Regions from separate parts of the Variovorax sp. 38R genome, predicted to be linked through region 1. Evidence: predicted binding sites of a transcription regulator. Region 1 holds the regulator's gene; the other holds the start of a gene.

Region 1 (14,828 bases):
CGCTGTCGGTGAAGTCGAGCCCGCACGACAGGCTGGCCAGCACCTGGCCCAGGCACAGGATGTCGCCGAGCGCATCGTGGTGGCCCAGGCGCAGCTCCCACGCGGTGTAGCCGGGCAGGTAGACGGGGCGCGTGGGCACCGTGTCGGGCCCGGCATCGGCCATGACCGCGAGGTTTTCGAGCGCGACGCCGGCCTCGGCGTCGACGGTCAGTCGCGTTTCGCCGACCACGCGCAGCACGGAGGCGGCGGGTTGTTCGAGCGGCGCGATGGCCTCGGGGTGGCGGCGCGGCGCGGTGCCGTCGGGCTGGGCCAGCGCCAGCGCGGGTTCGGCGGGCGCGTCGGTCACGCGGTAGGCGAAGGCGCTGCCGAGCGCGGCGACGTTGCCGAGTTCGTGCAGGGCCGAGACCTCGCGCAGCAGCGGCAGCACGAGCTTGAGCACGTCGTCGGTCTGCAGGCCGCCGTGGGTCTCGGCGGTGGCGAGCAGTTGCAGGAGCGGGGCGGGAGCGAGGGTCATGCGGCGGTGGCCTGCGAAGAAGACGACGGGGTGGTGGCGGCCTTGTCGAGCAAGGCGGCGGCGTCGCGTTTGACGCGGGTGAAGTTGCGCTTGGACAGACCCAGGTCTTTCAGCACGCGCTGTTCGAAGGGTTGGGCGCAGTCGAGCGCATCGGCCAGGCCCAGCGCGGCGGCGAGGGTGACGTCGTCCATCTCGGGGTCGGCGGCGACGAAGTCGACCAGCACGCTGGCCAGGTAGTCGTGCAGGCCGGTGGGCGCGGGCTCGGGCGGCGGCATGGCCGACGTGGGCGGCGCGAAGTCGGGGAAGAAGCGGCGCGCATGCGCCAGCAGCGATTCCGACTGCAGCACGGGCCGTTGCAGCAGCTGCGCGAGGGTGCCGCGCGTGAGCGCGCTCACGCGTTGCTGGCCGAGCATGTCGAGCGTGCCCAGGTCGAGCGGGCCTTCGAGCGCGGCGGCCAGCCATTCGTCGGCGTCGTGCTCGCGGCCGGTCCACAGGCGCAGCGCGCGGGCGCGCACGAACACCTCGGGGTGGCTCACGCTGCGCGTCTGCAGCGCCTTGTTGTTGGGGTCGGCGCAGATCTCCTCGGCTTGCGCCAGGTAGCTCGCCACGTTGACCTGCGTGAGGCCGGTCTCGATCTTGATGAGCGCGCTCACGGCGGGCTCGAGCGCGCCGCAGGCCACGCAGCCGCCGCGGTCGGCAAAGGCCTCGGTGTACAGCGCATGGCGCCGCGCGGCCTGCAGGTGGCTCGCATCGGCACGCGGGTCGGCCGCCGTGGCGTGCAGCAGGCGGTCGACGACGTGGTGCTTGCCGCCGTCGCGCTCCCACAGCAGGTAGTGCGCGAGTTCGTGGCCGAGCACGGCCTGGCGCTCGGGGCTCTGCAGCCGTTCGAGCAGCGGGCCCGAGAGCACGATGTGCGCCTCACCCGGCACGACGTAGATGGCGGCATTCATTGCCGCGCCGTCGCCGGACGGGGCCTGGTAGAGCGTGATGCGCGCCGTGACGCCCAGCCGCTGCGCGGCCAGGGTGGCGTCGGCGTGCAGATCGGGGTGCGCCTCGGCGTCGAGCCGGTAGGCGCTGCGCAGCAACTCGGCACGCATGGCGGCCGTGTGTTCTTCGCGCGCTTCGGCGGAGGCGGCCCAGCGCCAGGCCTCGGGTTCGTTCGCCTGGAGGTGAGCCGCGAGCGCCTGCTGGTAGGGCAGCGGCGTCAGGTCTTGGAGGCGAACGGCAGGGAAAGAGTCGACCATGTCAGGAGCGCCAGCAACAATGAGTTGCCGACGATCCTAAACGAGCGGGTGGTGTCGCTTGCAATCACCCACGATGTGGGTGATTGCGGCCTCAGCGCTTGGGCTTGAGCGTGACGATGAGCGACGGGAAGATGCGCCCGTCCGTGTCGCGCGGCAGCTTGTCGGTCTTGCGAAGACCGCGTTCGGCGGCTTCGTCCCAGGCCGGCAGGCCGCTGGACTTGGCGAGCTTGACGCCGACGATGGTGCCGTCGGGTGCCAGCCTCACTTCGAACTCGGCTTCCGGGTTGCCGTTCACGCTGTCGGCATCGGGGAAGGTGATGTTCGGGCGCACGGCGGCGGCGATGCGGCCGGCATAGCCGCTCGACGGGCCGGACGACCGCAGCGCGTTGCCCTTGGCATCGTCGCTGCCGCTGGCACCGGCCATGCCCTGCATGCGCTTGAGCGTCGCGGCGCGGTCGGCAGCCGCCTGCTTGGTGGCCGCTTCAGCCTTCTTCGCTTCGGCCTGCTTGGCATCGGCTTCCTGCTGCTTCTTCTGGTCGGCCAGTTTCTTCTGTTGCTCTTTCTTGCGCTCGGCTTCGTCTTCGGCGCGTTCCTTGGCTTCGAGCTCTTTCTTCTTTTGCTGCTGGCGCTGCTGCTCGAGCTCGCGCTCCTTCTGCGCTTTCTGTTCCTTGAGCTTCTTCTCGCGCTCCAGCGCGATGTCGGGCGCAGGGGCCGGCGCCGGCTCGGGCGGCTTGACGGCTGGCGGAGGCGGCGGGGGGGGCGCGGGCGCAGGCGGCGGCGGTGCAGGCACGGGGGCCGGCGGCTCCGGCACCGACAGGCGCGGGGCGGCCTGCATCACCGTGGTCGACCACAGCTCGGCATCGACCGCGCCGTCGTCGGCTTCGCTGCGCCAGCGCACACCCCACGTGAGGGCGGCGATCAGCAGCGCGTGGGCAATGAGCGCGAGCACCACCGCGCGGGGCGTGCCGCGTTGCGGTGGTGGCGCGAACTCGGGGCGATCCAGGGCGAGCGACATGCCTTATTTGCCGCCCGTGGTCGTGACCGACAGCCCCACGCGCTCGATGCCGCTGCGCTTGAGCTGGTTCATCGCCTTCACGACGGTTTCGTACTTCACCGACTTGTCGGCGCTGATGACCACGGGGCGCTGGGCGTCGCCGCCTTGCGCGGCCTTGGCGGCCGAGCCGATCTGCGTCATGGGAATCGACGCGCCACCGGTGCCGGTGGACGGGTCTTTCTTGATCTGCACTTCGTCGTCGCTCTTGATGACGATCTCGATGGGCTTGTCGGGCTGCTTGTTGGCACGGTCGACCGTCGGCAGGTTGATCACGCTCGGCGTGATGAGCGGGGCGGTGACCATGAAGATGATCAGCAGCACCAGCATCACGTCGATGAACGGGACCATGTTGATCTCGTTGATCGTGCGGCGGCCGCGGCCCCGGGATGAAACGGCGGGCATGTCGTCGCGTCCTTTGTCTTGTGCGCGCCGCTACTTAGCGGTTCGCGGCGGTGACCGAGGCGGCGGGCGTCACGGCGCCGGGGTTGGCCGAGAGGTTGCGCTGCAGGATGTTGGAGAACTCTTCGATGTAGGTCTCCAGGGCGATGGCGATCTTGTCGATCTCGCGCGCAAAGCGGTTGTAGCCGACCACCGCGGGAATGGCGGCGAACAGGCCGATGGCGGTGGCCACCAGCGCTTCGGCAATGCCGGGCGCCACGGTGGCCAGCGTCACCTGCGTGAGCGCAGCCAGGCCGGTGAAGGCATGCATGATCCCCCAGACCGTACCGAACAGGCCCACATACGGCGACACCGAGCCGACGGTGGCCAGGAACGACAGGTTCTGCTCGGCCGCATCGAGTTCGCGCTGGAAGCTCGCGCGCATCGCGCGGCGGGCGCCGTCGAGCAGCGTGGGTGCATCGGTCACATGGCGCTCGCGCAGCTTCTGGTACTCGCGCATGCCGGAGGCAAAGATGCGCTCCATGGGGCCGGCGAACTTGGCGTTTTGTGCCGCCGAGGCGAACAGCTCGTTGAGGCTGGTGCCCGACCAGAACTCGCGCTCGAAGTCTTCATTGAGCACACGGATGCGCTTGAGGGAAAAGTACTTGCGGATGATGGCGGCCCAGCTGGCGACCGACACGATCACCAGGAGCAGCACGACCAGTTGCACCACGAAGCTGGCGTGGAGCAGGAGATTGATGATGGAGAGATCTTGGTTCATGGCTTGAAAGGTTGAGTCATGGAGCCGCTGGAGTGCTCGAGGGTTCCCGAAACTTGGGCCGGAATGCGCGCAGGGCGCAAGGTGGCGGCGTCCACCCAGCCGATGCGGATCGTGCCTTCGCACAGCAAGACCGGTGCCGCGGCCCCGGTGCGTTCTTGCTCTGTTTTTGATAGCACGCGCTGACCGATTATCAACGACGCAGTGCCCAATTGTCGGAGCTCGGCTGTAACCAGCAGTTCGTCGTCCAGCCGCGAGGGCCGATGGTATTTGAGCTGCGTTTCGCTCACCACGAACTGGCCGCCGGTGGCTTCCTTGAGCTCGCGCTGCTCGACGCCCAGGGAGCGCAGCCACTCGGTGCGACCGCGCTCCATGAACTTCAGGTAGTTGGCGTAGAACACGATGCCGCCGGCATCGGTGTCCTCCCAGTAGACGCGGATCGGAAACTCGAAACTCATTGCGCGATCATGGCCCGCAGGCGCTCGACCGATTCCTGCAGGTGTGCCATCGAACTGGCGGTGGAGAAGCGCACGAACTTCGCGGTTTCGGCGGTGCCGAAGTCGCGACCCGGCGTCACGGCCAGGTGGGCGCGCTTCATGGTCTCGAAGGCGAAGTCCCAGCTGCCAGAGATGCCGAGTTTGTCGGCCACGCTGGTGCAGTCGGCCCAGGCGTAGAACGCGCCGTCGGGCACCACGGGCACGTTCAGGCCGAGCGCATTCAGTTGCGGAATGAACCAGTCGCGGCGCGCCTTGAACTCGGCGCGGCGGCGTTCGTACTCGGTGATGCTCTCGGCCTCGAAGCAGGCCAGCGCGGCGTACTGCGACACCGTGCTCGCGCAGATGAAGAGGTTCTGCGCGAGGCGCTCGACCACCGGCACCAGCACCTCGGGCACCACGAGCCAGCCAAGGCGCCAGCCGGTCATGTTGAAGTACTTGCTGAAGCTGTTGATGCTGATGACGTTGTCGTCGATGGCCAGTGCCGTCTGCCCGAAGGCGTCGTCGTGCGAGAGGCCCAGGTAGATCTCGTCGATCAGCGTGATGCCGCCGCGCTGCGACACCACCTCGTGGATGCGGCGCAGTTCGTCGGGCGCGATCGAGGTGCCGGTTGGGTTGGACGGCGAGGCGAGCAGCACGCCGCGCGTCTTGTCGGTCCATGCGGCCTCGACCTTGGCGGCGGTGAGCTGAAAGCGCTCTTCGGCCGTGGTTGGGATCAGCACGGCCTTGCCGTCTGCCGCACTCACGAAGTGGCGGTTGCAGGGGTAGCTCGGGTCGGGCAGCAGGATCTCGTCGCCCGATTCGATCAGCGCGAGGCAGGCCAGCTGCAGCGCGGCCGAGGCGCCGGCCGTGACGACGATGCGGCGGGCCGGCACGTCGACGTTGAAGCGCTGCTTGTACCAGCCGCTGATGCGTTCGCGCAGGTGGTCCAGGCCGGTGGCCTGCGTGTACTGGGTGGCGCCGGCGCGCACGGCGCGGGCGGCGGCTTCCTGCACGAGGGGCGGGGCGGTGAAGTCTGGCTCGCCGATGTTCAGGAAGATCATTGGACGGTCGGTGTGGGCCACTTCGCGGGCCAGCACGCCAGCGGCTTTCGCCACCTCCATCACGTAAAACGGTTCGATGCGCTGCGCGCGCGTCGAGATCCTCATGGGCGCGCCTTGCCCGACGCCCGGTCGGCTTCGACTTCGAGCGGACGCAGCTGCGGCGCCAGGCCGTTGAGCACGGCGTTCACGTACTTGTGGCCGTCGGTGCCGCCGAATTCCTTGGCGAGTTCGATGCACTCGTTGAGCACCACGCGCCACGGCACGTCGGGGCAGTTCTGGAACTCGTACACGCCGATCCACATCACGGCGTGCTCGACGGGCGAGATTTCCGTGAACTTGCGGTCGAGCAGCGGCAGGATCAGCGCGTCGAGCTGCTCGGCGCCGTTGATCGAGCCGTGCAGCAGCGCGTCGTAGTGCGCCGCGTCGGCCTTGTGGAAGCCCGCGAGGTCGCGCGTGAAGTGGTCGATGTCGGTCGGGTCGTTGCGGCCCACCAGGTGCTGGTAGAGCGCCTGCAGCGCGAACTCGCGTGCGCGGCTGCGGTTCGACTTGGCCGCGGCCTTGCGAACGCCCGTGCTCGTGAGGCCGGTGCGCGACTGGCGGGATTTGGCGGACTTGGAGGTGTCTTCGGTCATGAAAGGGTGGCCAGCAGTTGTGCCATCTCGACCGCCACCTGGGCTGCGTCGCGGCCCTTGTCGGTCTGGCGGGCGACGGCCTGTTCGAGGTTTTCGGTCGTGAGGATCGCGTTGGCGATGGGCAGGCGGTAGTCGAGCGCAACGCGGCTCACGCTCGCGCCCGATTCGTTGGCCACCAGTTCGAAGTGGTAGGTCTCGCCGCGGATGATGCAGCCCAGCGCCACGAGCGCGTGGTAGCCGCCGCGCTCGGCGAGCGCCTGCAGCGCCACGGGCACTTCGAGCGCGCCGGGCACCTGCACATGATGGATGTCGGACGCAGCCACGCCGAGCGCTTCGAGCTCCGACAGGCAGGCCGTGGCCAGCGCGTCGGTGATGTCGGCGTTGAAGCGCGCCTGCACGATGCCGATGCGCAGGCCTTTGCCGTTGAGCGTGGTCGCGCCCTTGTTTGAACCTTGCATGGTCGTTCAGTCTTTCGTGAGGTAACCGGCGATTTCGAGGCCGAAGCCGGCGGCCATGCTCGGCATGCGACGCGGCGCGCCGAGCAGGTTCATCTTGTGCACACCGCATTCCCGCAGGATCTGCGCGCCGATGCCGTAGTTGCGCAGGTCCATGCGGCCGCGCTCGGGGGCTTGCGCCGGGCGCGCGGTGCCGTCGAATTGCGACAGCAGCTCGGCTGCGCTTTCGCCGCAGTTCAGCAGCACGGCCACGCCCTTGCCTTCGTTCGCGATGTGCGAAAGGCTGGCGTCCAGGCTCCAGGAGTGCATCGGGCGGTTGACTTCGAGCGCGTCGAGCACCGACAGCGGCTCGTGCACGCGCACCGACACCGTGTCTTCGGGTGCCCACTGGCCGCGCACCAGTGCGAGGTGCACGCCGCGGCTGGGCTTGTCGATGAAGGCGTGGGCCGTGAAGGTGCCCCAGTTGGTCTGGATCTCGCGGCAGCCGACTTTTTCGACCAGCGACTCGACGCGGCTGCGGTGCTCGATGAGCGCGGCGATGGTGCCGATCTTGAGGCCGTGCTCGGCCGCGAAGATCTGCAGGTCGGGCAGGCGGGCCATCGTGCCGTCTTCGTTCATCACTTCGCAGATCACCGAGGCGGGCGAGCAGCCGGCCATGGCGGCGAGGTCGCAGCCGGCTTCGGTGTGGCCGGCGCGCATGAGCACGCCGCCGTCCACTGCCTGCAGGGGGAAGATGTGGCCGGGCTGCACCAGGTCGGCGGCCACGGCGTTGCGCGCCACGGCGGCCTGCACGGTGCGGGCGCGGTCGGCGGCCGAGATGCCGGTGGTCACGCCTTCGGCGGCTTCGATGGAGACGGTGAAGGCGGTGGAGTGCTTGGCGCCGTTACGCTGGACCATCGGCGGCAGCTGCAGCCGCTCGCACATCTCGCGCGAGAGCGTGAGGCAGATCAGGCCGCGCGCGTGGCGTGCCATGAAGTTGATGGATTCGGCGGTGATGTGGTCGGCCGCGATGACGATGTCGCCTTCGTTCTCGCGGTCTTCCTCGTCCACGAGGATGACCATGCGGCCGGCGGCCAGCTCGGCCACGATGTCTTCGACCGGGGAGATCGGTGCGGGCGCACGGTCGGCGCGGGAGGCGCCGATCGGCGTGACGGAGGCGTTCATTCGGCGGTGTCCTTGGAATACGTGGAAGTCTGGGGCACCAGGACGCCGGCCTGGAGCATGCGCTCCACGTACCGCGCCACGGTGTCGATTTCGAGGTTGACCTTCGAGCCGGCCGACAGGCCGCCGAGGGAAGTGTTGTCCACGGTGTGCGGGATCAGGTTGATGCTGACCTCGGCGCCGTCGGCAATGTCGGCCACGCTGTTGACCGTGAGGCTCACACCGTTGATGGTGATCGAGCCCTTGTAGGCCAGGAAGCGTGCGAGCGCGGGCGGTGCGACCACGCGCAGCTCCCAGCTTTCGCCGACCGGCGCGAAGAAGCTCACCGTGCCGATGCCGTCCACGTGGCCCGAGACGATGTGGCCGCCGAGGCGGTCGCTCGCTCGCAGGGCCTTCTCGAGGTTGATGCGGCTGCCTTCGTCGGTCAGGCCGGCCGTCTTGTCGAGGGACTCCGCGGAAATGTCGATGGTGAATTGCCCGCGTTCAGGTGCGAGCGTGGTGACCGTCATGCAGGCGCCGTTGAGCGCGATGCTGTCGCCGAGCCCGACGTCGTCGAGGTAGCCGTCGGGCACCTCGATGCTGAGTCGCTTGCCGTAGGAGGAGGAGGTGCCGAGGTCGTGGATGGCGGCGATGCGCCCCACGCCGGTGATGATTCCGGTGAACATTCGCACATTTTCGCAGACATCGAGGGGTCTTCGGCCCGAAGGGCCGGTTTGCGGCTGCGAATGTGCCGCGCCGCAGCCGCGGCGGCTCAGAAGCGGTCGCGGCCGGCGACGCGCGCGACGATGCGCAGGTCGGGCCCGAGCATGTCCACCGACTTGAATTCGAGCGGCAGCGCGCCCGTGAGCGACGTGAGCGGGCCCTCGGCATGCAGGTGGCTGGCGATGTCGAGCCCGCTGCCGATCAGCTTGGGCGCCAGGTACACCAGCAGCTCGTCCACGCAGCCTTCGCGCAGCAGCGAACCGTTGAGCTTGTGGCCCGATTCGACATGCAGCTCGTTGACGCCGCGCGATGCGAGGTCCTTGAGCATCGCGGGCAGGTCGACCTTGCCGTGCAGATTGGGCAGGCAGGTGATGGTGGCGCCGCGGGCTTCGAGCGCAGCCGCCTTTTCTTCGTTGTGCCGGCTGGCAGCGTAGATCCAGACGGCGCGACCAGCTATGAAAATGTGAGCGTCGGGCGAGGTCTGGAGGTGGCTGTCGACCACGATGAGGTGGGGCTGGCGCGGTGTGTCGACCAGGCGCACGTCCAGGCGCGGGTTGTCTTCGAGCAGCGTGCCGACGCCGGTCAGCACCGCGCCGGTGCGGGCCCGCCAGGCATGGCCGTCGGTGCGCGCGGCCTCGTCGGTGATCCACTGGCTCACGCCGTTCTGCAGACCGGTGCGGCCGTCGAGCGAGGCGGCAATCTTCATTCGAACCCAGGGCTGCTGGCGGACCATGCGGCTGAAGAAGCCGATGTTGAGCTCGCGGGATTCGTCAGCGCCTGGTCCGACCTCGACCTCGATGCCCGCCGCACGCAGGCGCGCAAAGCCTTGTCCTGCCACGAGCGGATTCGGATCGGCCAGCGAAGCCACGACGCGGCGCACGCCGGCGGCGATGAGCGCGTCGCAGCAGGGGCCGGTGCGGCCGTGGTGCGAGCAGGGTTCGAGAGTGACGTAGGCGGTGGCGCCTGCAGTCGAATGGCCTTGGGCCTGCGCGTCACGCAGCGCCATTACTTCGGCGTGCGGGCCGCCGGCTTGTTGGGTATGGCCCTGGCCGATCACGCGGCCTTCGGCGTCGCACAGCACGCAACCGACGCGCGGGTTCGGGTCGGTCAGGCGGATCGCGGAGGCGGCGAGCCGCAGGGCGGTCGCGATGTGGGGTGCGTCTTGTTCGGAAGAGGGCATGCCGGGATCGTTCACACCTTCTTAGATATCGCGCAGCAACTGCCGGAACTCGTCCACGTCCTCGAAGCTGCGGTACACCGAGGCAAAGCGCACGTAGGCGACCTTGTCGAGTTTCTTGAGTTCACGCATCACGAGCTCGCCGACCTTGGTCGAATCGATTTCGCGCAGGCCACTGGCCAGCAGCTTCTGCTCGATGCGCAGCAGGGCGTTGTCGATCTGCTCGATGCTCACGGGGCGCTTGCGCAGCGCCAGCATCATCGAGGCGCGGACCTTGGTCGAGTCGAAGTCGGCGCGGCTGCCGTCTTTCTTGACCACGACGGGGAAATTGACGTCGGGGCGCTCATACGTGGTGAAGCGCTTGTCGCAGGCGCTGCACTGGCGGCGCCTGCGGACGAAGTCGGCGTCTTCCGAAACGCGGGTCTCGACAACCTGCGTTTCGAGATGACCGCAAAAAGGGCATTTCATGCGGCCAGTGCTTCTCTTCTTCTGTTACTTACGAAATCAACGGTAGACAGGGAAGCGGCTCGTCAAGGCGTGGACCTTGGCGCGCACCGCGTCGATGTTCGCCGCGTCGCGCGGGTTCTCGAGCACGTCGGCCACCAGGTTCGCCGTGATGCGGGCCTCTTCGTCCTTGAAACCGCGCGTGGTCATGGCGGGGGTGCCGATGCGCACGCCGCTGGTGACCATCGGCTTTTCCGGGTCGTTGGGGATCGCGTTCTTGTTGATCGTCATGTGGGCGGCGCCCAGCACGGCTTCGGCTTCCTTGCCGGTGATGCCCTTGGCGCGCAGGTCGACCAGCATCAGGTGGCTTTCGGTGCGTCCGCTCACGATGCGCAGGCCCCGCTCGGTGAGGGTGTCGGCCACGATCTTGGCGTTCTTGACCACCTGTTGCTGGTAGGCCTTGAACTCGGGCGTCATGGCTTCCTTGAACGCGACGGCCTTGGCGGCGATCACGTGCATCAGCGGGCCGCCTTGCAGGCCGGGGAAGATGGCGCTGTTGATGGCTTTTTCGTGCTGCGACTTCATCAAAATGATGCCGCCGCGCGGGCCGCGCAGGCTCTTGTGCGTGGTCGAGGTCACGATGTCGGCGTGCGGCACCGGGTTGGGGTACACGCCTGCGGCCACGAGGCCGGCGTAGTGGGCGATGTCGACCATGAAGATCGCGCCGACGTCCTTGGCAACCTTGGCGAAACGCTCGAAATCGATGTGCAGCGAGTAGGCCGAGGCGCCCGCAATGATCAGCTTGGGCATGTGCTCATGCGCCTTGCGTTCCATCGCGTCGTAGTCGATGGCTTCGTTGGCGTCCAGGCCGTAGCTCACCACGTTGAACCACTTGCCGCTCATATTGAGAGGCATGCCGTGGGTCAGGTGGCCGCCTTCGGCCAGGCTCATGCCCATGATGGTGTCGCCGGGCTTCAGGAAGGCGAGCATCACGGCTTCGTTGGCCGAGGCGCCGCAATGCGGCTGCACGTTCGCGGCATCGGCGCCGAAGATTTGCTTGACACGGTCGATGGCCAGCTGCTCGGCCACGTCGACGTGCTCGCAGCCGCCGTAGTAGCGCTTGCCCGGGTAGCCTTCGGCGTACTTGTTGGTGAGCTGCGAGCCTTGGGCCTGCATGACGGCCGGCGAGGCGTAGTTCTCGCTGGCGATCAGCTCGATGTGGTGTTCCTGGCGCGCGTTTTCGGCTTGAATCGCGGCCCAGATTTCGGGATCGGTCTGTTCGACCAGGATGTTGCGGTGGTACATGGCAGTCCTTTGAAGACGAGGTCCTTGTTCAACCAAACAAGGGCTGCCCAGGCGAACGGCTGAACGCCTGTTGTGGTCAGGCGGCACGCTTCCCAGTGGTATTCCACGTCAGCGCGTGGCACCTTTTTCGGGGTGCTGCGCCTATCGCCAGTCGCGTACAGGCCGAGTGTAGCGCAGGCCCGGAGGCATCCGGGCCTGTAGGGGCGACAAGGCCTCAGGAAACCGCGGAGAGCAGGGCGACCTTGGCCGGCGCGCTGCCGGTGGCGGGCTCTTCGCCTGCGGGCTTGGCCGGTGCCACGACCGGAATCGGCTGTGCGCGCGCCGTGGTCGGCGGCGGCACGGCCATCGTCGACGGCGCACGGCCGGCGGCGACCTGGCGCAGGCGCTCGTGCTCGGCCAGCACCTTGGCGGCATAGCCGCCGTCGTCGTCGAGGTTGGCAGCGCCCACGTAGTAGCGCAGGCCGCCTTCGAGCGAGCCGGCGCGGGCGATGCATTCCTGCAGCACCTTCACGCCGACGCGCATGTTGGTCACCGGGTCGAAGGCGGTGAGCGTGCCGCCCGCGCTTTCGTACTTGTCGCCGTGCACGCGGGTCATGACCTGCATCAGGCCCTGCGCGCCGACGTGGCTTTGCGCGAACGGGTTGAAGCTGGATTCGATGGCCATGATGGCCAGGATCAGCGTCGGGTCGAGCTTGGTGCGCTTGCCGATCTGGTAGGCCTCGGAGACCAGCACGCTCAGCGGCTCGGCCGCGACGCGGTACTTCTTGCTGAGCCAGTAAGCCACCGCCGCCTGCTGCTTGGGCAGCTCGTCGGGGCTCGCAGCCGTGGTGCGCACGATGGCGGTCGGCTCCAGGTCGGTGGCTTCGGGCGCGGGTTTGCGCGACTGCAGCCAGCCCATCAGTTGTTCCTCGCCGGTCTTGCGCAGGTCGGGACGCGCCACGAGGGCGAGGGCCGCGAACACGATGGCCAGACCGACCAGTGCAAACCCGTTGTGGGTGATTTCAAAAAAGCCGTCTGCCACATCGGACACGAAGGTCCGTAGCCCGCGGGCTGTGGCATCAAACGCCTTGCTCATCGCTTTTTTCCTTTCTGTGCGGCACCTGGCATGCAGCGCCGGAAAGGGCGATGGATGAAGGCAACGGCGCTTGGATTGGTATGTCTACGAATCAGGCTCCGCGCATGGAGGGGTGGGGGTGGGAGCGCGGCGGCCTGATCACGCCGGTGGAATTCGGCAGCGGATTCAGGGAGGCCCTCCTGCGTCGAGCAGCGAGGGCAGGCGGATTCTAGCGTGGCTAAATACACGGTCAAGCATAAGGATTTGGTTCCATATGTTAATAAGTGCTTGAAGAATCCCCTCGTCCTAGGGGTGCGCCAGGGGTGAGTGCCTACGGGAAATCCCTTGGGAAAAGACATTTGCAAAGGAAGGGAGGGACGCCTAATCTGAACGGGCCTGAGGTTTCAGGCGTTTTTCCGAAGTCAGGCAGTCCGAGGTGCAAGTCAAGGACTCGAACGATGGAGGACTCCACGGCGGCAATCTCTTGCTGCCAGCACGGCGGGAACAATTACTTCCGGTCGCGCGAATCGATGGCATGGGTTTTGAGCCCGCCATCAAGCCCGGTGACAAGACACTTCGTCGACTCACCGGGCTTTCTCGTTTTGGGACCTCACCTGCGCAGCGCTGCGCACTTTCTGCCTCACTGTCTTGCCGAGCGCCGCAGGCGCATCGCAATGCCTCGCCAAATGGGAACGCATTCACGTTTCAGCAGACTTTGTTGGCATCTGTTTGCGGCACACTTCTGCGAATGGATGCTGCTTCGATCAAACAGAACAAATGGGTGCGGCGTGGGGTTGTCGCGTTGCTGGTGTTGTTGGCCTTGTGGGTCATTGCCTGGCTGGCGGTGCCGCCGATTGCCAAGAGCCAGCTCCAGAAGATTGCGAGCGAGAAACTGGGCCGCCAAGTCACCGTCGGCAAGATCGACTTCAAGCCCTGGACGCTCGAACTCGCACTGAATGACCTGCGCATTGCCACCGCCGACGGCAAGCAGCCGCAGGTGGCCATCAAGCGCATCTACGCCGACGCCGAATTGCAGTCGCTGTTCCGCCTGGCGCCGGTGATCGATGCGGTGACGGTCGAGGCGCCCGCGGTGCTGCTCACGCACCAGGCCGATGGCAAGTACGATATCGACGACATCCTGGCCAAGCTGGCCTCGGGCCCGCCGCCCGACCCCAACGCCGAGCCCGCGCGCTTTGCGATCTACAACATCTCGATCAAGGACGGTGCGGTCGATTTCGACGACCAGACCGTCAAGCGCAGGCACGAACTGCGCGGCTTCACGCTGAATGTGCCGTTCCTGAGCAACCTCGCCTCCCAGCGCGAGATCAAGACCGAGCCCAAGCTGGCCTTTGCGCTCAACGGCAGCCAGTTCGACTCGGCCGCCTTCACGACGCCGTTCGCGCAAAGCCGCAAGACCGACGCCCACGTGCAGTTCAAGGGGCTCGATCTCGTGCCGTACCTGGGCTACATCCCCGGTGGCCTGCCGGTGAAGCTGCAGGCGGGCAACCTCGATGCCGACCTGAAGATCGATTTCCAGCAGACCGGCACCATCGGCCTGAAGATCACCGGCACGGTCGAGGCCCACGGCGCCAAGCTGGGCGATGCCCGCGGCCGCGACTTGCTGGCCTTCGACTCGCTCAAGCTGGCATTGGCCGACGTGCGGCCGTTGGAGTCGGTGTTCCATTTGAGCGAAGTCGCGCTGGCCAAGCCGCAACTGGTAGTGGCGCGCGACGCGGCGGGCCAGCTCAACCTGATGGCCACGAACCCCGCGACCGGCGCGGCCGAAAAGGTGGCGCCGCTGCCCGCGCCCGCAGCCAGTGCGCCGGGCGGAAAGCCGGCCGAGAAGCCCAAGCTCAAGGTGCAGGTCGACAAGATCGCGCTCGACGGCGGACGCATCGGCTGGCGCGACGAGACCGTCAAGCCCGGCGCGTCCATCGACCTCACCGACCTCGGGATCAACCTCACGGCCATCACCTGGCCCATGGAAAAGCCCGCGCAGTTCGACGGCAGCACTGCCGTCGCCGGCGCCACGCTGAAGTTCAAGGGCACGGCGACCGACAAGGTCGCCGACGTGCAGACCGAGGTCGAGGCGCTGCCGCTCTCGCTGGCCGCGCCGTACCTGGCGCAGAGCCTGGAGCCCACGCTCGACGGCAAGCTCAGTGGTCAGATCGACGTGTCCTGGGCCCAGCCCGACCTGAAGTTCAAGGCGCGCCGCCTGGCCGCCGACGGCTTGGCACTGACCCAGGCCAAGACCGCGCTGGCCAGCGTCGGCCGCTTCGAGCTGGTCGATGCCGAGGTCGACATGACCAGGCACACCTTGAACATCGCGTCGTTCACCGCGACCAACCCCAAGGTGAGCATCGAGCGCGACAACGAGAAGCGCTGGATGTTCG
Region 2 (14,828 bases), 2.1 Mb from region 1:
CCACGCCGAAGGCAATGTCGGCATCCACACGCGCATGGTGCTCGACGCGCTCCTGGCCGACGTGCACTACCAACGCGCCGACGCCGGCGGCCGCTTCGTGCTGTTCATGGCCTGTCTGCTGCACGACATCGCCAAGCCCGACACCACGGTGATCGACGAGGCCAGCGGCCGCATCGGCCAGCCCGGCCATTCGCGTCGCGGATCGGTCGACGTGCGCGTGCTGATGTGGAAGGCCCGCGTGCCGTTCGCATTGCGCGAGGCGGTCTGCCGGATCATCGCCGTGCACCAGGTGCCGTTCCACGCCTTCGCCTCGCGCAAGGGCGTGCGGCCCGAGTGGCTGGTGCACAAGCTCTCGTGGGAGCTGAGCCTGCCCGACCTGTGCTGCGTGGCGCGCTGCGACATGGTGGGGCGCCACTACGAGAAGCGAGCGGACAGCCTGGCCGACATCGCACTCTTCGAGCAGCTGGCGCAGGAAGAAGGCTGCTGGGAAGGCCCGCGAAAAATGGCCGATGCGCACACGCGCCTGGCCTACTTCCGCGGCGCCGACACCAGCCCCGACTACCCGCTGTTCCAGACGCCGGGCTCGCAGGTCACGGTGATGTGCGGCCTGCCCGCGAGCGGCAAGAACCACTGGGTGGCGCTGCACCGCAAGGGCTGGCCGGTCGTGTCCTTCGACGATGCGCGCGCCGAACTGGGCCTCAAGCACGGCGAGAACGACGGGCTCGCCGCGCACCACGCGGTCGACCAGGCCAAGGCGCTGCTGCGCAAGCAGGAGCGCTTCGTCTGGAACGCCACGCACCTGAGCCAGCAGATGCGCACCAAGACGCTGGACCTGCTCTGGGCGTACCACGCGCAGACCGAACTGGTGTACCTGGAGGTGCCGCACGCGGAGCTGATGCGCCGCAACCGCGCGCGCGACACGACGCTCTCGAACGCGGGCATCGAACGGATGCTGCACCGCTGGGAGTTGCCCGCGCCCGTCGAAGCGCACGCCACGGTCTACGACATGCAGACCTGAAAACGACAAAGCCCGCCGGGGCATCCCCGGCGGGCTTCTGTGTGACTGTCTCTATATATGTAGGGGGCTCAGAACGGCAGCTTGCCGCCGCCTCCGCCCATGCCGGACATTCCGCCCATGCCCTTCATGCCGCCCATCTTCTTCATCATCTTCATGAGGCCGCCGCCCTTCATCTTCTTCATCATTCCCTGCATCTGCTCGAACTCGTTGAGCAGGCGGTTCACTTCCTGAACCTGCACGCCGGCGCCGGCCGCGATGCGGCGCTTGCGCGTGGCTTTCAGCAGCTCGGGCTTGCGGCGCTCCAGCGGGGTCATGCTCTGGATGATCCCTTCCTTGCGGCGGATGTCGCGCTCGGCACGCGTCATGTCAGCCTCGCTGGCCTTGGCGGCCATCTGCTGCGGCAGCTTGTCCATCAGGCTGGAGAGGCCGCCCATCTGCTTCATCTGCTGCAGCTGGCCGAGGAAGTCGTTGAGGTCGAAGCCCGCGCCGCTCTTGACCTTGGCCGCGAGCTTCTGCGCCGCTTCGACGTCGACGCCGGCCGTGACCTGCTCGACCAGCGCGACGATGTCGCCCATGCCGAGGATGCGGCCCGCATGGCGCTCGGCGTCGAACACCTCGAGGCCGTCGATCTTCTCGCTGGTGCCGGCGAACTTGATCGGCACGCCCGTGACCTGGCGCACCGACAGCGCCGCACCGCCGCGCGAATCGCCGTCGGTCTTGGTCAGGATGATGCCGGTGAGGGGCAGCGCTTCCTTGAAGGCCTTGGCGGTGTTGATCGCGTCCTGGCCCTGCATGGCATCGACCACGAACAGGGTTTCGACCGGATCGAGCGCCGCGTGCAGCTGCTTGATTTCGGTCATGAGCACTTCGTCGATCGCGAGGCGGCCGGCCGTGTCGACCAGCAGCACGTCGAAGTAGTGGCGCTTGGCGTGGTCGAGCGCGGCGCGTGCGATGTCCAGCGGCTTCTGGTCGGGCGTGCTCGGGAACCACTCGGCGCCGGCCTGCTTGGTCACGGTCTTGAGCTGCTCGATGGCGGCCGGACGGTACACGTCGCCCGACACGGTGAGCACCTTCTTCTTGCGCTTCTCGATCAGGTGCTTGGCCAGCTTGGCGGTGGTGGTGGTCTTGCCGGCGCCCTGCAGGCCGGCCATGAGGATCACGGCGGGCGGCTGGGCCGCGAGGTTGATGTCCGACACGCCCTCGCCCATGGTGGCGGCGAGTTCGCGGTTGACGATGCCGACCAGCGCCTGGCCCGGCTTGAGCGAGCCCAGCACTTCCTGGCCGAGCGCCTTGTCTTTCACGCGGGCGACGAAGTCGCGCACCACGGGCAGCGCCACGTCGGCCTCCAGCAGCGCCATGCGCACCTCGCGCAGCATGTCCTGCACGTTGCTTTCGGTGATGCGGGCCTGGCCGCTCATCGTCTTGACGAGGCGGGAGAACTTTTCGGTGAGGGCGGTGGCCATGAAGGAAATACCTTGTTGTCCGCGGCAGCGGACCGATGGAAAGTCGTGAAAACCTGGAAGCGGTACGCGGGCTCGCTCTGTCGTGGAACCCCGCGCAACCGGCTGTGCCGGACCGCGGGCGTTGCCCCCGGCAGGGGGTGGGCGAAGCGACACGGCGTGCGCGAAGCCTCGGGGCGAGCCTATACACTCCACCGATGATTTTAGCGATCCCCTCTCCACTCGGCGTGGCGCTGGGCATCGCCACCGCGGCAGCCTACGGTTTTGCCGCTGCCGCCGGTGCGCGGCTCAGCCGCCAGACCACCCAATGGGCGCTCGGCATCGCATGGCTGCTGCACGCTGCAGTGCTGGGCCACGGGCTGATCGGCGGCGACCCTCGCTTCGGTTTTGCACCGGCGCTGTCGGTCACGGCGTGGCTGGTGCTCACGGTCTATGCGGTCGAAAGCCGCCTGTACCCGCAACTGAAGGCACGCCGCGCGCTGGCCTGGCTGGGCGCGGCGGCGGTGCTGCTGGCGCTGCTGTTCCCGGGCACGCCGCTGCATGTCAGCGCCTCGCCCTGGCTGCCGCTGCACCTGGCACTGGGCATCGCCTCGTACGGCCTGTTCGGCGCCGCCGTGGTGCACGCCTGGCTGATCACGCGGGCCGAAAAGCAGATCCGCCTCGCCAGTGCCGACGCACAGGCCGGCGTGCCGCTGCTCACGCTCGAACGGCTCACTTTCCGCTTCGTCACGGCGGGCTTCGTGCTGCTCTCGGCCACGCTGCTGGCCGGCCTACTGTTCAGCGAACAGCTCTACGGCGCCGCCGGCCGCGCCTGGAAGTGGGACCACAAGACCATCTTCTCGGTGCTCGCTTGGCTCAGCTTCGCGGTCCTGCTGACCGGCCGCGCGCGCTTCGGCTGGCGCGGGCGCACCGCGCGGCGCGTGCTCTACGCGGGCGCGGCGCTGCTGCTGCTGGCCTACGTGGGCTCGCGCTTCGTGCTCGAAGTCGTGCTGACACGCCTGCCCGCATGAAGTACCTGCTCGTCCTCGCGGTGGTGTGGGTCGCGATCTGGCTCTGGCGCAAGAACCGGCGCGAAGAGATGCGCGACGCGCAACAGGAACGCGCCAAGAAGGCGCAACAGCGCACGCCGGCCGTCGGCCCGCCGCAGGCGATGGTGCGCTGCGCCCATTGCGGGCTGCACCTGCCCGCGGCCGACGCGCTCGCCGGGCCGGACGGCGCGGTCTACTGCAGCGCCGCGCATCGCCAGGCCGGCACCGCCGCATGAGTTCGTTGCGCCGGTCGCGCGGCGAACCGGCCACCGACTGGGACGTGCTCGACCTGGGCGCCGGCGACAGCACGGCACTGCTGCGGCTGTGGCGCGGCTTCATGGCGGCGCGCTGTTTCGTGGCGGTGGTGCTGGTGCTGCTGCAGGGCGTGGCCTTCGCCATCGGGCAGGCCGTGCAGCCGCTGCCGATCGTGCTGTCGGGCGGCTACCTCGTGCTGGCCTGGCTGGAGATGCGCTACGCGCACTTCGAGCCGCCGATCCGCGGCTTCTCGACGCTCTGGCTGCTGACCATCGGGGTCGACCTGGGCATCTTCAGCGCCTTGCAGGTGCTGCAGGGCGGTAGCGTCAATTACACGCCGCTGTTCGCGCTACCCGTACTGATGAGCGCGGTGCTCGGCACGCTGCTCGTCGGCCTGGGCACCACGGCCACCGTGACGCTGTTGCTGCTGGCCGACGCCGGCTGGCACTGGCTGCAGCAACCCGGCGACCCGTCGGCCCGCTTCGTGCAGGCCGCTCTCACCGGCACCGGCCTGTTCGTGGTGGCGCTGCTCGCGCACGAGCTGGCCCGCCGGCTGGCGCGCGAAGAGGCGGTGGCGCAACGCAGCCGCAGCCACGCGCAGATGCAGGCACAGGTCAACGACCTGGTGATCGAGACGCTCACCGAAGGCGTGCTGGTGATCGACGCCGAGGGCCTGGTGCACACCGCCAACCCGGCGGCCGACGCGATCCTCGGCCAAGGCCTGGCGCAGTTGCAACTGCCGTTCCCGCTGCACGCCCAGCCGGCCTGGCATGCGCTGGCCGCGCTGGCGCGCCAGACCTTCGCGCGGCGCGCGCCGCAGACCGAAGAAATTCCGGTGGCGCAGGCCCGCGGCGCGGCGCGCGAGGTGCGCGTGCGCACCCGGCTCACGCCCACCGACGACCGCCGCGCCGACAGCCTGTGCGTGATGTTCCTGCAGGACCTGCGCGAACTCGAAGCCCGCATCCGCACCGAAAAGCTTGCCGCCATGGGCCGCATGTCTGCCGCGGTGGCGCATGAAATCCGCAACCCGCTGGCCGCCATCGCGCAGGCCAGCGCGCTGCTCAGCGAAGACCTGACCGACCCGGCGCACCGCAAGCTGACCGACATGGTGCAGCACAACGCGCAGCGCCTGGCGCGCATCGTGGACGACGTGCTCGACGTCTCGCGCGCGCGCCAGCAGCGCGTGCTCTCGCTCGGCGAACAGCTGGTGCTCGACCCGGCCGCGCAGATCCTGGCCGAGGAATGGGTGCGCCAGACGCAGCGCAAGGGCGTGCGCGTGGCGCTCGACGCGCCGGGCAGCGAGGTGCGCTTCGAGGCCGAGCACCTGCGCCGCCTGCTGGTGAACCTGCTGGACAACGCGGCGCGTTACGCGAGCCAGCGCGAGGGTGCGATCCAGGTCATCACCACTTTGCAGCGAGCTGGCGTGCAGCGCGCCGCGTTGCTGGTGTGGAGCGACGGCGCGCCGCTGGAACCGGCGGTGCAGCGCCATCTGTTCGAACCCTTCTTCTCGTCCGAGAGCCGCTCCAGCGGCCTGGGCCTGTTCCTGTGCCGCGAGCTGTGCCGGCGCCACGGCGCCACCATCGGCTACGAACGGCGGGCGCTGGTGCCGGGTGGCCCCGAGGGCAATGAATTCTTCGTCAGCTTCGCCCCGAGCGAAAACCGGCTGACACAATAGCGGCCGTGAGCTCCCTCCCGCCCTCCGCCGCCGCCTCGCGCCCCGCGCAGATCCTCGTCATCGACGACGAGCCCGACTTGCGCACGCTCTACGAACTCACGCTGCTGCGCGAAGGCTACCGGGTGGAAGCCGCAGGCAGCGTGTCCGAAGCCTGGCAGCACCTCGAAGCCGGCCGCTTCGACGCCGTGATCACCGACATGCGGCTGCCCGACGGCGAAGGCATGGAGATCATCCATCGCATCCAGAAAGACCAGCGCAGCGAGCGGTGCGTGGTCATGACCGCCTACGGCTCGGCCGAGAACGCGGTCGAGGCGCTGAAGGCCGGCGCCTTCGACTACCTCACGAAGCCGGTCGACCTGAAGCAGTTCCGCGCCGTGGTGGCGTCGGCCGTGCAGGCCAACCGCGCCGCGGTGGTCGTGCCGCAGAAGCCTGCGCCGCAAGCCGCAAGCCACGGCGGCGAACGCCCCGATGCGCTGTCCGTGACGCGCAGCGGCGCCACCGCGCTCGACCGGCTGGTCGGCGACTCCGACCCGATGCGCCTCGTGAAGTCGCGCATCGCCAAGGTGGCGCGCGGCATGGCGCCGGTGCTGGTGCGCGGCGAGTCGGGCACTGGCAAGGAGCTGGTCGCGCGCGCCGTGCACGGCTGCAGCCAGCGCAGCGACGGCCCCTTCGTCGCGGTGAACTGCGGCGCGATTCCCGAGAACCTGCTCGAGGCCGAATTCTTCGGCGCCAAGAAGGGCTCGTACACCGGCTCGTCGCAAGACCGCGACGGCTACTTCCAGGCGGCGCGCGACGGCACGCTGTTCCTCGACGAGATCGGCGACCTGCCGCTGGCCATGCAGTCGAAGCTGCTGCGCGCCATTCAGGAACGCAGCGTGCGCGCCATCGGCTCGACGCAGGAAGACGCGGTCGACGTGCGCATCGTGAGCGCCACCCACAAAGATTTGCACGCCGAAGTGCTGGCCGGCCGCTTCCGGCAAGACCTGTTCTACCGGCTCAACGTGATCGAGATCGCGGTGCCCGCGCTGCGCGAGCGCCGCGAAGACCTGCCCGCGCTGTGCACCGCGCTGCTCGCGCGCATCGCGCAAGACGGCGGCCTGCCGGCGCCGCGCCTGTCCGACGCGCTGCTGCAGCGCCTGGCCCAGCACCCGCTCGACGGCAACGTGCGCGAGCTCGAGAACCTGCTGCACCGCGCCGTGGCGCTGAACGACGGCGACGAGCTGCAGATCGACCTGATGGGCACGATGCCGGCGGCGCCCCGCAGCGAAACTGCCGCCGTGCCGACCGAGGCGGCGACCGCCGCGGTTGCTGCGCCCGCACCGGCACCGGCCGTCGAACCCAAACCCGCACCGCCACCGCTGCCTTCCGATCTGCAAGCCTGGCTCGACCAGCAGGAGCGCGAGATCCTCGTGCGCGCGCTGCACGAAAGCGGCTTCAACCGCACGGCCGCCGCCGCGCGGCTCGGCATGAGCCTGCGACAGATTCGCTACCGCATCGCGCGCCTGGGCATCTCCACGCCCAACGGCGACGACGGTGCCACCGCGCATGCCGACGACTGACGACCTCGTCACCCCACCGGCCGGCGACGACGGACTCTGGCGCGCCGGCTGGTACCGCTTCGCCAAGGCCCTGCCCTCGCCCAACTTCGGCCCGCGCCCCATCGGCGCGCAGACCGACCTGATCGTGCTGCACTCGATCAGCCTGCCGCCCGGCGCGTACGGCGGCAACGCGGTGCAGCAGCTCTTCACCAACCAGCTCGACTGGGACGCGCACCCGTACTTCCAGTCGATCCGCGGGCTCGAGGTGTCGTCGCATTTCTATGTGCGGCGCAACGGCGAGCTGTGGCAGTTCGTGAGCTGCGACGACCGCGCCTGGCACGCCGGCGTGTCGTCGTGGCGTGGACGCAGCAACTGCAACGACGACTCGGTCGGCATCGAGCTCGAAGGCCTCGAGGGCGAGCGCTTCGAAGAGGGGCAGTACGAAACGCTGGCCAGCCTCTGCGCGGCGCTCGCGCAGCACTACGCCATCGCCCACATCGCCGGCCACGAGCACATCGCGCCCGGTCGCAAGCAAGACCCCGGCGCCGGTTTCGACTGGCGCGTGCTGCGCGAACAGCTCGGCTGGAGTCCACAAATGTTTCCCGAGCAGGTGGTGGCGCGCTAATTTTTTCAATCGCGTGGCGCCTCGTGATGCGGCGCTCTCGCAGCGCAGCAATTCGATGAGTGCAAGCGCGCAGCACAGCAACCATGCGGCCTGCAGGCCCAAATCGTCTTGCAAGCCGCGCCCAGCGTGGGTTGCGCCACCATGGTCCAGTATTCATGCGGCATCGCTGGTGATGCGCTGAGTCCTGCGCAATTCCTGCCGAGTTGCATTTACAAGAAAACACTACCTGTAGTGGCTTGTGGGGCACCGACACCCTAGATATAGTGTCTTCCCGTTCGGCAACAACGCCGACGCAAGGCCCGCGAGGCCTTGCCAACCAACAAGAATTGCACAACCGAGAGGAAGCGAATGCAAACTGCACTGAACACCCCGTCGACCCCCCGCGCCGTCCCCGCGACGCCGCAGCAGCAACAAGACACTGCGGGCTCGCCCACCGGTCAGAACCTCGCCCACTACCAGATCATTCGCCGCAACGGCGCCGTGGTTCCCTTCGAACCGAACAAGATCGCCATCGCGATGATGAAGGCCTTCCTGGCCGTGCACGGCACCCAGGGCGCGGCCTCGGCCAGCGTGCGCGAGACGGTCGACGTGCTCACGCAAGGCGTGATCCGCGCCATGGTGCGTTCGCGTCCGGGCGGCGGCACCTTCCACATCGAAGACGTGCAAGACCAGGTCGAGCTCGGCCTGATGCGCGGCGGCCACCATGAAATCGCACGTGCCTACGTGCTGTACCGCGAACGCCGCACGCAGGAGCGCTCCAAGCAAGTCGAGCAAGACCTGCCCGCCGCGCCGGTGCTGCATGTGCTCGACAACGGCGAGCGCGTGGCGCTCGACCTGAACGAGCTCAAGGGCCTGATCGAATCGGCCTGCGAAAACCTGGGCGACAGCATCACCGCCGCGCCGATCCAGGCCGAGACGATGCGCAACCTGTACGACGGCGTGCCGCTCGACGAGGTCTACAAGGCCTCGATCCTGGCGGCCCGCACGCTGATCGAAAAAGACCCCGACTACACCTTCGCCACCGCGCGCCTGCTGCTGCACACGATCTTCAAGGAGATCATCGGCCGCGAAGTGATGCCGGCCGACCGTGCCACCGCCTACGCCGACTACTTCCCGCAGTTCATCAAGAAGGGCGTGGACAACGAACTGCTCGACGAGAAGCTGCTGCAGTACGACCTGCCCCGCCTGGGCGCCGCCCTGAAGGCCGAGCGCGACAACCAGTTCGACTACCTCGGCCTGCAGACGCTGTACGACCGCTACTTCCTGCACGTGCGCAAGTCGCGCATCGAGCTGCCGCAGGCGTTCTTCATGCGCGTGGCCATGGGCCTGTCGCTGAACGAAATCGACCGCGAAGCGCGCGCCATCGAGTTCTACGAAGTGCTGTCGTCCTTCGACTTCATGTCGAGCACGCCCACGCTGTTCAACGCCGGCACGCTGCGCTCGCAGCTGTCCAGCTGCTACCTGACCACCGTGCCCGACGATCTGGACGGCATCTACGAGTCGATCAAGGAAAACGCGCTGCTGTCGAAGTTCGCCGGCGGCCTGGGCAACGACTGGACCCGCGTGCGCGCACTGGGCAGCCACATCAAGGGCACCAACGGCGAATCGCAAGGCGTCGTGCCGTTCCTGAAGGTGGTGAACGACACGGCCGTGGCCGTGAACCAGGGCGGCAAGCGCAAGGGCGCCGTCTGCACCTACCTGGAAACCTGGCACCTCGACATCGAGGAGTTCCTGGAGCTGCGCAAGAACACCGGCGACGACCGCCGCCGCACGCACGACATGAACACCGCCAACTGGATCCCCGACCTCTTCATGCGCCGCGTGATGGAAAAGGGCACCTGGACGCTGTTCTCGCCCTCCAACGTGCCTGACCTGCACGACCTGTTCGGCGCCGACTTCGAAAAGGCCTACGTCGCCTACGAAGAAAAGGCCGCCCGCGGCGAGATCAAGCCCGCCCGCACGCTCCAGGCGTCGGACCTGTGGCGCAAGATGCTCACGATGCTGTTCGAGACCGGCCATCCCTGGATCACGTTCAAGGACGCCTGCAACGTGCGCTCGCCGCAGCAGCACGCCGGCGTGGTTCACTCGTCGAACCTGTGCACCGAGATCACGCTGAACACCAGCGACACCGAAACCGCCGTCTGCAACCTGGGTTCGGTGAACCTGCTGCAGCATCTGAAGGACGGCAAGGTCGACCAGGTCAAGCTCCAGAAGACGATCTCCACGGCGATGCGCATGCTCGACAACGTGATCGACATCAACTACTACGCCGTGAAGAAGGCGCGCGACTCCAACCTGCGCCACCGTCCGGTCGGCCTGGGCCTGATGGGCTTCCAGGACGCGCTGTACGAACTGCGCATTCCCTACGCCTCGCAAGAAGCCGTGCAGTTCGCCGACGAGTCGATGGAAGCCATCTGCTACCACGCGTACTCGGCATCGGCCGACCTGGCGCGCGAACGCGGCAAGTACTCGAGCTACAAGGGCTCGCTGTGGGACAAGGGCATCCTGCCGATCGACACGCTCGACCTGCTCGAGAAGGCCCGCGGCGGCTACGTCGAAGTGGACCGCTCGTCCACGCTCGACTGGGACGCACTGCGCCAGAAGATCAAGAGCCAGGGCATGCGCAATTCGAACTGCGTGGCCATCGCTCCGACCGCGACCATCTCGAACATCATCGGCGTCGACGCTTCAATCGAACCCTGCTTCGGCAACCTGTCGGTCAAGTCGAACCTGTCGGGCGAGTTCACCGTGATCAACCACTACCTGGTGCGCGACCTGAAGCGCCTGGGCCTGTGGGACGACGTGATGGTCATGGACCTGAAGCACTTCGACGGTTCGCTGCGTCCCATCGACCGCGTGCCGCAAGACGTGAAGGCGCTGTACGCCACCGCGTTCGAAGTGGAAACCACGTGGCTCGTCGAAGCCGCCTCGCGTCGCCAGAAGTGGATCGACCAGGCGCAGTCGCTGAACATCTACATGGCCGGCGCCTCGGGCAAGAAGCTCGACGACACCTACAAGCTCGCATGGCTGCGCGGCCTGAAGACCACGTACTACCTGCGCACGCAGAGCGCGACGCACGCTGAAAAGTCGACGGTGCAATCGGGCCGTCTCAACGCGGTGTCGTCGGGCAACGACGCACCCTCGGGCATGAGCGCACTCGAAGCCGCCGCTGCTGCAGCGAAGGCACAGATGAGCGCAATGCCCGCCACCGACATCGCGTTCTGCGGTGTCGACGATCCGACCTGCGAAGCCTGCCAGTGATGTGCAAGTGAAGCGTCAAAGAAGAAGACGCTTCGATCGATCAGCGAGGTGCTCGCAGAACTGAAAAGCGCGCGACGTTCAATCAATCAAGGCATTGACTGACGTCGCGCGATGCATGCGAGCAACATAACAACCCCATAAATGGCGCACGATGTGAACGAGCACTTTGCAACTCACATCGTTGCTCCGATAATTGCGCATTGGATTTTTCTATGTTGACCTGGGACGAAGAAGTCAAGCCCTCCTTACCAAAGGATATGCAACAAGGATTGCAGCAGCACCACGCATCGACCAGCGGTTCTTCCGCAGGTCGCGCGGTCGCCGCTCCGACTTCGTCGCTTGCACAACCCGCCACTGCCACCGCATCGGTGGCCGCGCCTGCAGCGCAGCGCGTCAAGGCTTCCGACAAGCGCATCATCAACGGCCAGACCGACGTCAATCAGCTGGTGCCGTTCAAGTACAAGTGGGCCTGGGAAAAGTACCTCGCCACCTGCGCCAACCACTGGATGCCGCAGGAAGTGAACATGACGCGCGACATCGCGTTGTGGAAAGACCCGAACGGCCTGACCGACGACGAGCGCCGCATCATCAAGCGCAACCTCGGCTTCTTCGTGACCGCCGATTCGCTGGCCGCCAACAACATCGTGCTGGGCACCTACCGCCACATCACGGCCCCCGAGTGCCGCCAGTTCCTGCTGCGCCAGGCCTTCGAGGAAGCGATCCACACGCACGCGTACCAGTACATCGTCGAGTCGCTCGGCCTGGACGAGAGCGAGATCTTCAACGCCTACAACGAAGTGGCATCGATCCGCGAGAAGGACCAGTTCCTGATCCCGTTCATCGACGCCATCAGCGACCCGCACTTCAAGACCGGCACGCACGAGACCGACCAGACGCTGCTCAAGTCGCTCATCGTGTTCGCCTGCCTGATGGAAGGCCTCTTCTTCTACGTCGGCTTCACGCAGATTCTTGCGCTGGGCCGCCAGAACAAGATGACCGGCGCCGCCGAGCAGTACCAGTACATCCTGCGCGACGAGTCGATGCACTGCAATTTCGGCATCGACCTGATCAACCAGCTCAAGCTCGAGAATCCCGGCCTGTGGACCGCAGAGTTCAAAGCCGAGATCAAGGACCTCTTCATGAAGGCCGTCGAGCTCGAATACAAATACGCCGAAGACACCATGCCGCGCGGCGTGCTCGGCATGAACGCCTCCATGTTCAAGGGCTACCTGCGCTACATCGCCAATCGGCGCGCGCAGCAGATCGGCCTCGAAACGCTCTTCCCGAACGAGGAAAACCCGTTCCCCTGGATGAGCGAAATGATTGACCTGAAGAAAGAGCGCAACTTTTTCGAAACCCGCGTGATCGAGTACCAGTCGGGTGGTGCGCTCTCCTGGGATTGAATTTTTCGATACACAACAATTCATGAATTCAAGAATTGCCCTTGCCACCGACTGCGCCACAGAGCGCGGCATGGATGAGGGCTCAGGTGTTCATGGTGCTGGGGCTTAGATTCCAACGCCATGAATCACTTCACGCTCCCAACGCGCGTGGAGTGCTTCAATAGGTTGATTTTTTCAACTTGATCAAGGAGAAATAGAAATGGCAACTGCAAAGAAAGCGCCGACCAAGAAGGTCGCTGCAAAGAAGGCTCCGGCAAAGAAGGCTGTCGCCGCGAAGAAGGCTCCGGCAAAGAAGGTCGCGGCCAAGAAGGCTCCGGCTAAGAAGGCTGTCGCCAAGAAGGTCGTAGCGAAGAAGGCTCCGGCAAAGAAGGTCGCGGCCAAGAAGGTTGCAGCCAAGAAGGTCGTAGCGAAGAAGGCTGCACCGGCGAAGAAGGCCGCTGCCAAGAAGGCTCCGGCAAAGAAGGCCGCCGCCAAGAAGGCGCCTGCGAAGAAGGCGCCTGCCAAGAAGGCTGCTGCCAAGAAGGCCCCTGCGAAGAAGGCTGCCGCCAAGAAGGCTCCTGCCAAGAAGGCAGCAGCCAAGAAAGCCGCGAAAAAGCCCGCTGCCAAGCCTGCCGCTGCTGCCAAGAAGCCTGCTGCCAAGAAGGCCGCCGCGCCTGCGAAGGCTGCCGTAGCGCCTGCCCCTGCGGCGCAAACGACGCTGAATCCCCAGGCAGCTTGGCCGTTTCCGACGGCCAGCAAGCCCTGAGTGAATTCTCAGCGGCCCTGAAAGGCGCAAAGCCCGGCACCGCAAGGTGCCGGGCTTTTTTCATGGGCGCCCGCTGTTGCCGCATCGCCGAAGCGATGCAGGCAAGCCAGCGATTTACAGGTCGAGCGTCGCGCGATCGATCTGGTAGTTCTGCGGTCCGCGCTGCGCGATCTTGAGCGCACCAATGCGATTGCCGAGGGCTGCACAGCGGGCCAGCGGCCATTCCTTTTCCAGACCGTACAACAGGCCGCCGCGCCATGCGTCGCCGCAACCCGTGGGCTCGATCACCGCCACAGGCGTCACGCCGGGCACGTGCTCGCGCTCGCCGTGGGTCCACACCTCGCAGCCTTCGGCGGCCAGCGTGACCACGAGGCCGCGCACGCGCTGCGAGATCTCGGCCAGGCTCCAGCCGGTGCGCTGCGACAGCATCTTGCCTTCGTAGTCGTTGACCACGACCCAGCTCGCGAGTTTGATGAAGTGACGCAGCGCGTCGCCGTCGAACATCGGCAGGCCCTGGCCCGGATCGAACACGAAGGGAATGCCAGCGGCGGCGAACTGCTCGGCGTGCTGCAGCATCGCCTCGCGGCCGTCGGGCGCGATGATGCCGAGCTTGATGTCCTCGCGCGCCACCACCTTCGTGACGTGCGCCTGCTGCATCGCGCCGGGATGGAACGCCGTGATCTGGTTGTTGTCCGTGTCGTTCATGATCATCGCCTGCGCAGTGAACGTGTCGTCGAGCTGACGCACGAACTCCGTGCTGATGCCCAGCGTGCGCATGCGTTCGGCGTAGTCGGCGCCGTCGCTGCCCAGCGTGGCCATCGGCAGCGCCGTGCCGCCGAGTGCGTTGAGGCTGTAGGCAATGTTGCCGGCGCAGCCGCCGAAGTCACGACGCAGGCCCGGCACCAGGAACGACACATTCAGGATGTGCAGCTGGTCCGGCAGGATCTGGTCGGCGAACCGGCCTTCGAAAGTCATGATGGTGTCGAACGCAAGAGAACCGCAAATCACTGCTGCCATGGGTGGACCGTAGGTTGGATGAGAAAGGGAACGAACGGCGCGCGTGTCGGCGCTCCGCTCAGGGATAGAAAGCTTCGACGCGGTAACCCGCGATCGGTGGCAGCGCTGCCGCTTCGCTGGCCGACAAGGTCAGCGGCAGCGAGGCCGCGCGGTCGGCACGCGCCGCCAGCACGCCCGGCGCGCCGTAGTCCGTGGGCGTGATCACGCGCCGCACGACGGCCTGTTCTTGCGAGTCGAGCAGCGACAGCTCGATGGCCGGCATGGCCAGCGGCACGGTCGCCGCATTGCGCAAGGTGAAGCTCAGCCGGTAGTCGTTGCCACCGCTCTTCTCGCGCGCGAAGGCCGCGCCTTCGATCACGATGTCGCCGATCTGGCGCAGCGGCGCGAGCTCGCAGCCGGTGTACTGACACAGCGCCATCAGCGCCGGCCGCAGGTTCGGCTGACGCGCCACGATGCCGTCGCGCTCATGGCGAACGACCTGCACGATGAGGACCAAGGCAGCGAGCACGGCCAGCACCACCAGCAGACGACGCACGCCCTTGCGCTGCCAGAAGCCAAGCGGCTTGTCAGCCGCCTCTTCTTCTTCCGCGAAGGGATGGTCCTCGGGCGCCTCGAAGGTCGCAGAGAGCGAGAAGTCCGGTTCGCCCTCGGCGCGGATGCCGGGGCCTGGCAGCGGTGCGACAGCCTCTTCGTGGTGCTGCGCATCGCGGGCCTTGGCGTTCGCGATCTTGGCCGACTTGGCGCGTGCGCGGCGCAGCGCCTTCTGGATCAGGAGCTGGTCGTGGTCTTTTTCTTCCTGCTCA

Evidence for each region. The regulator NrdR, encoded in region 1, represses ribonucleotide reductase genes. The targets are predictions, from matches to a motif close to CACNANATNTNGTG.
Region 2: a site for NrdR is predicted at 7,852-7,865, ahead of IG196_RS03180 (ribonucleoside-diphosphate reductase subunit alpha). Genes of this name have one in related genera too.

Annotation. Positions count from the first base shown of each region.
Region 1 is NZ_CP062121.1:2,811,184-2,826,011, forward strand. Features, by position in the region: gene IG196_RS12750 (AAA domain-containing protein) at 1-514, opposite strand, end outside; gene IG196_RS12755 (SprT-like domain-containing protein) at 511-1,758, opposite strand; gene IG196_RS12760 (cell envelope integrity protein TolA) at 1,850-2,773, opposite strand; gene IG196_RS12765 (ExbD/TolR family protein) at 2,777-3,214, opposite strand; gene tolQ (protein TolQ) at 3,249-3,971, opposite strand; gene ybgC (tol-pal system-associated acyl-CoA thioesterase) at 3,968-4,426, opposite strand; gene IG196_RS12780 (pyridoxal phosphate-dependent aminotransferase) at 4,423-5,610, opposite strand; gene nusB (transcription antitermination factor NusB) at 5,607-6,137, opposite strand; gene ribH (6,7-dimethyl-8-ribityllumazine synthase) at 6,134-6,595, opposite strand; gene ribBA (bifunctional 3,4-dihydroxy-2-butanone-4-phosphate synthase/GTP cyclohydrolase II) at 6,602-7,756, opposite strand; gene IG196_RS12800 (riboflavin synthase) at 7,753-8,418, opposite strand; gene ribD (bifunctional diaminohydroxyphosphoribosylaminopyrimidine deaminase/5-amino-6-(5-phosphoribosylamino)uracil reductase RibD) at 8,505-9,635, opposite strand; gene nrdR (transcriptional regulator NrdR) at 9,657-10,100, opposite strand; gene glyA (serine hydroxymethyltransferase) at 10,137-11,381, opposite strand; ZMP/ZTP riboswitch at 11,420-11,546, opposite strand; gene IG196_RS12820 (lytic transglycosylase domain-containing protein) at 11,596-12,456, opposite strand; gene IG196_RS12825 (DUF748 domain-containing protein) at 13,184-14,828, shown strand, end outside.
Region 2 is NZ_CP062121.1:710,910-725,737, reverse strand. Features, by position in the region: gene IG196_RS03215 (AAA family ATPase) at 1-1,018, shown strand, start outside; gene ffh (signal recognition particle protein) at 1,087-2,481, opposite strand; gene IG196_RS03205 (inner membrane protein YpjD) at 2,676-3,488, shown strand; gene IG196_RS03200 (PP0621 family protein) at 3,485-3,742, shown strand; gene IG196_RS03195 (two-component system sensor histidine kinase NtrB) at 3,739-5,436, shown strand; gene IG196_RS03190 (sigma-54-dependent transcriptional regulator) at 5,442-6,995, shown strand; gene ampD (1,6-anhydro-N-acetylmuramyl-L-alanine amidase AmpD) at 6,982-7,599, shown strand; gene IG196_RS03180 (ribonucleoside-diphosphate reductase subunit alpha) at 7,948-10,860, shown strand; gene IG196_RS03175 (ribonucleotide-diphosphate reductase subunit beta) at 11,073-12,263, shown strand; gene IG196_RS03170 (histone H1-like DNA-binding protein) at 12,463-13,008, shown strand; gene IG196_RS03165 (carbohydrate kinase family protein) at 13,123-14,025, opposite strand; gene IG196_RS03160 (zinc-ribbon and DUF3426 domain-containing protein) at 14,084-14,828, opposite strand, start outside.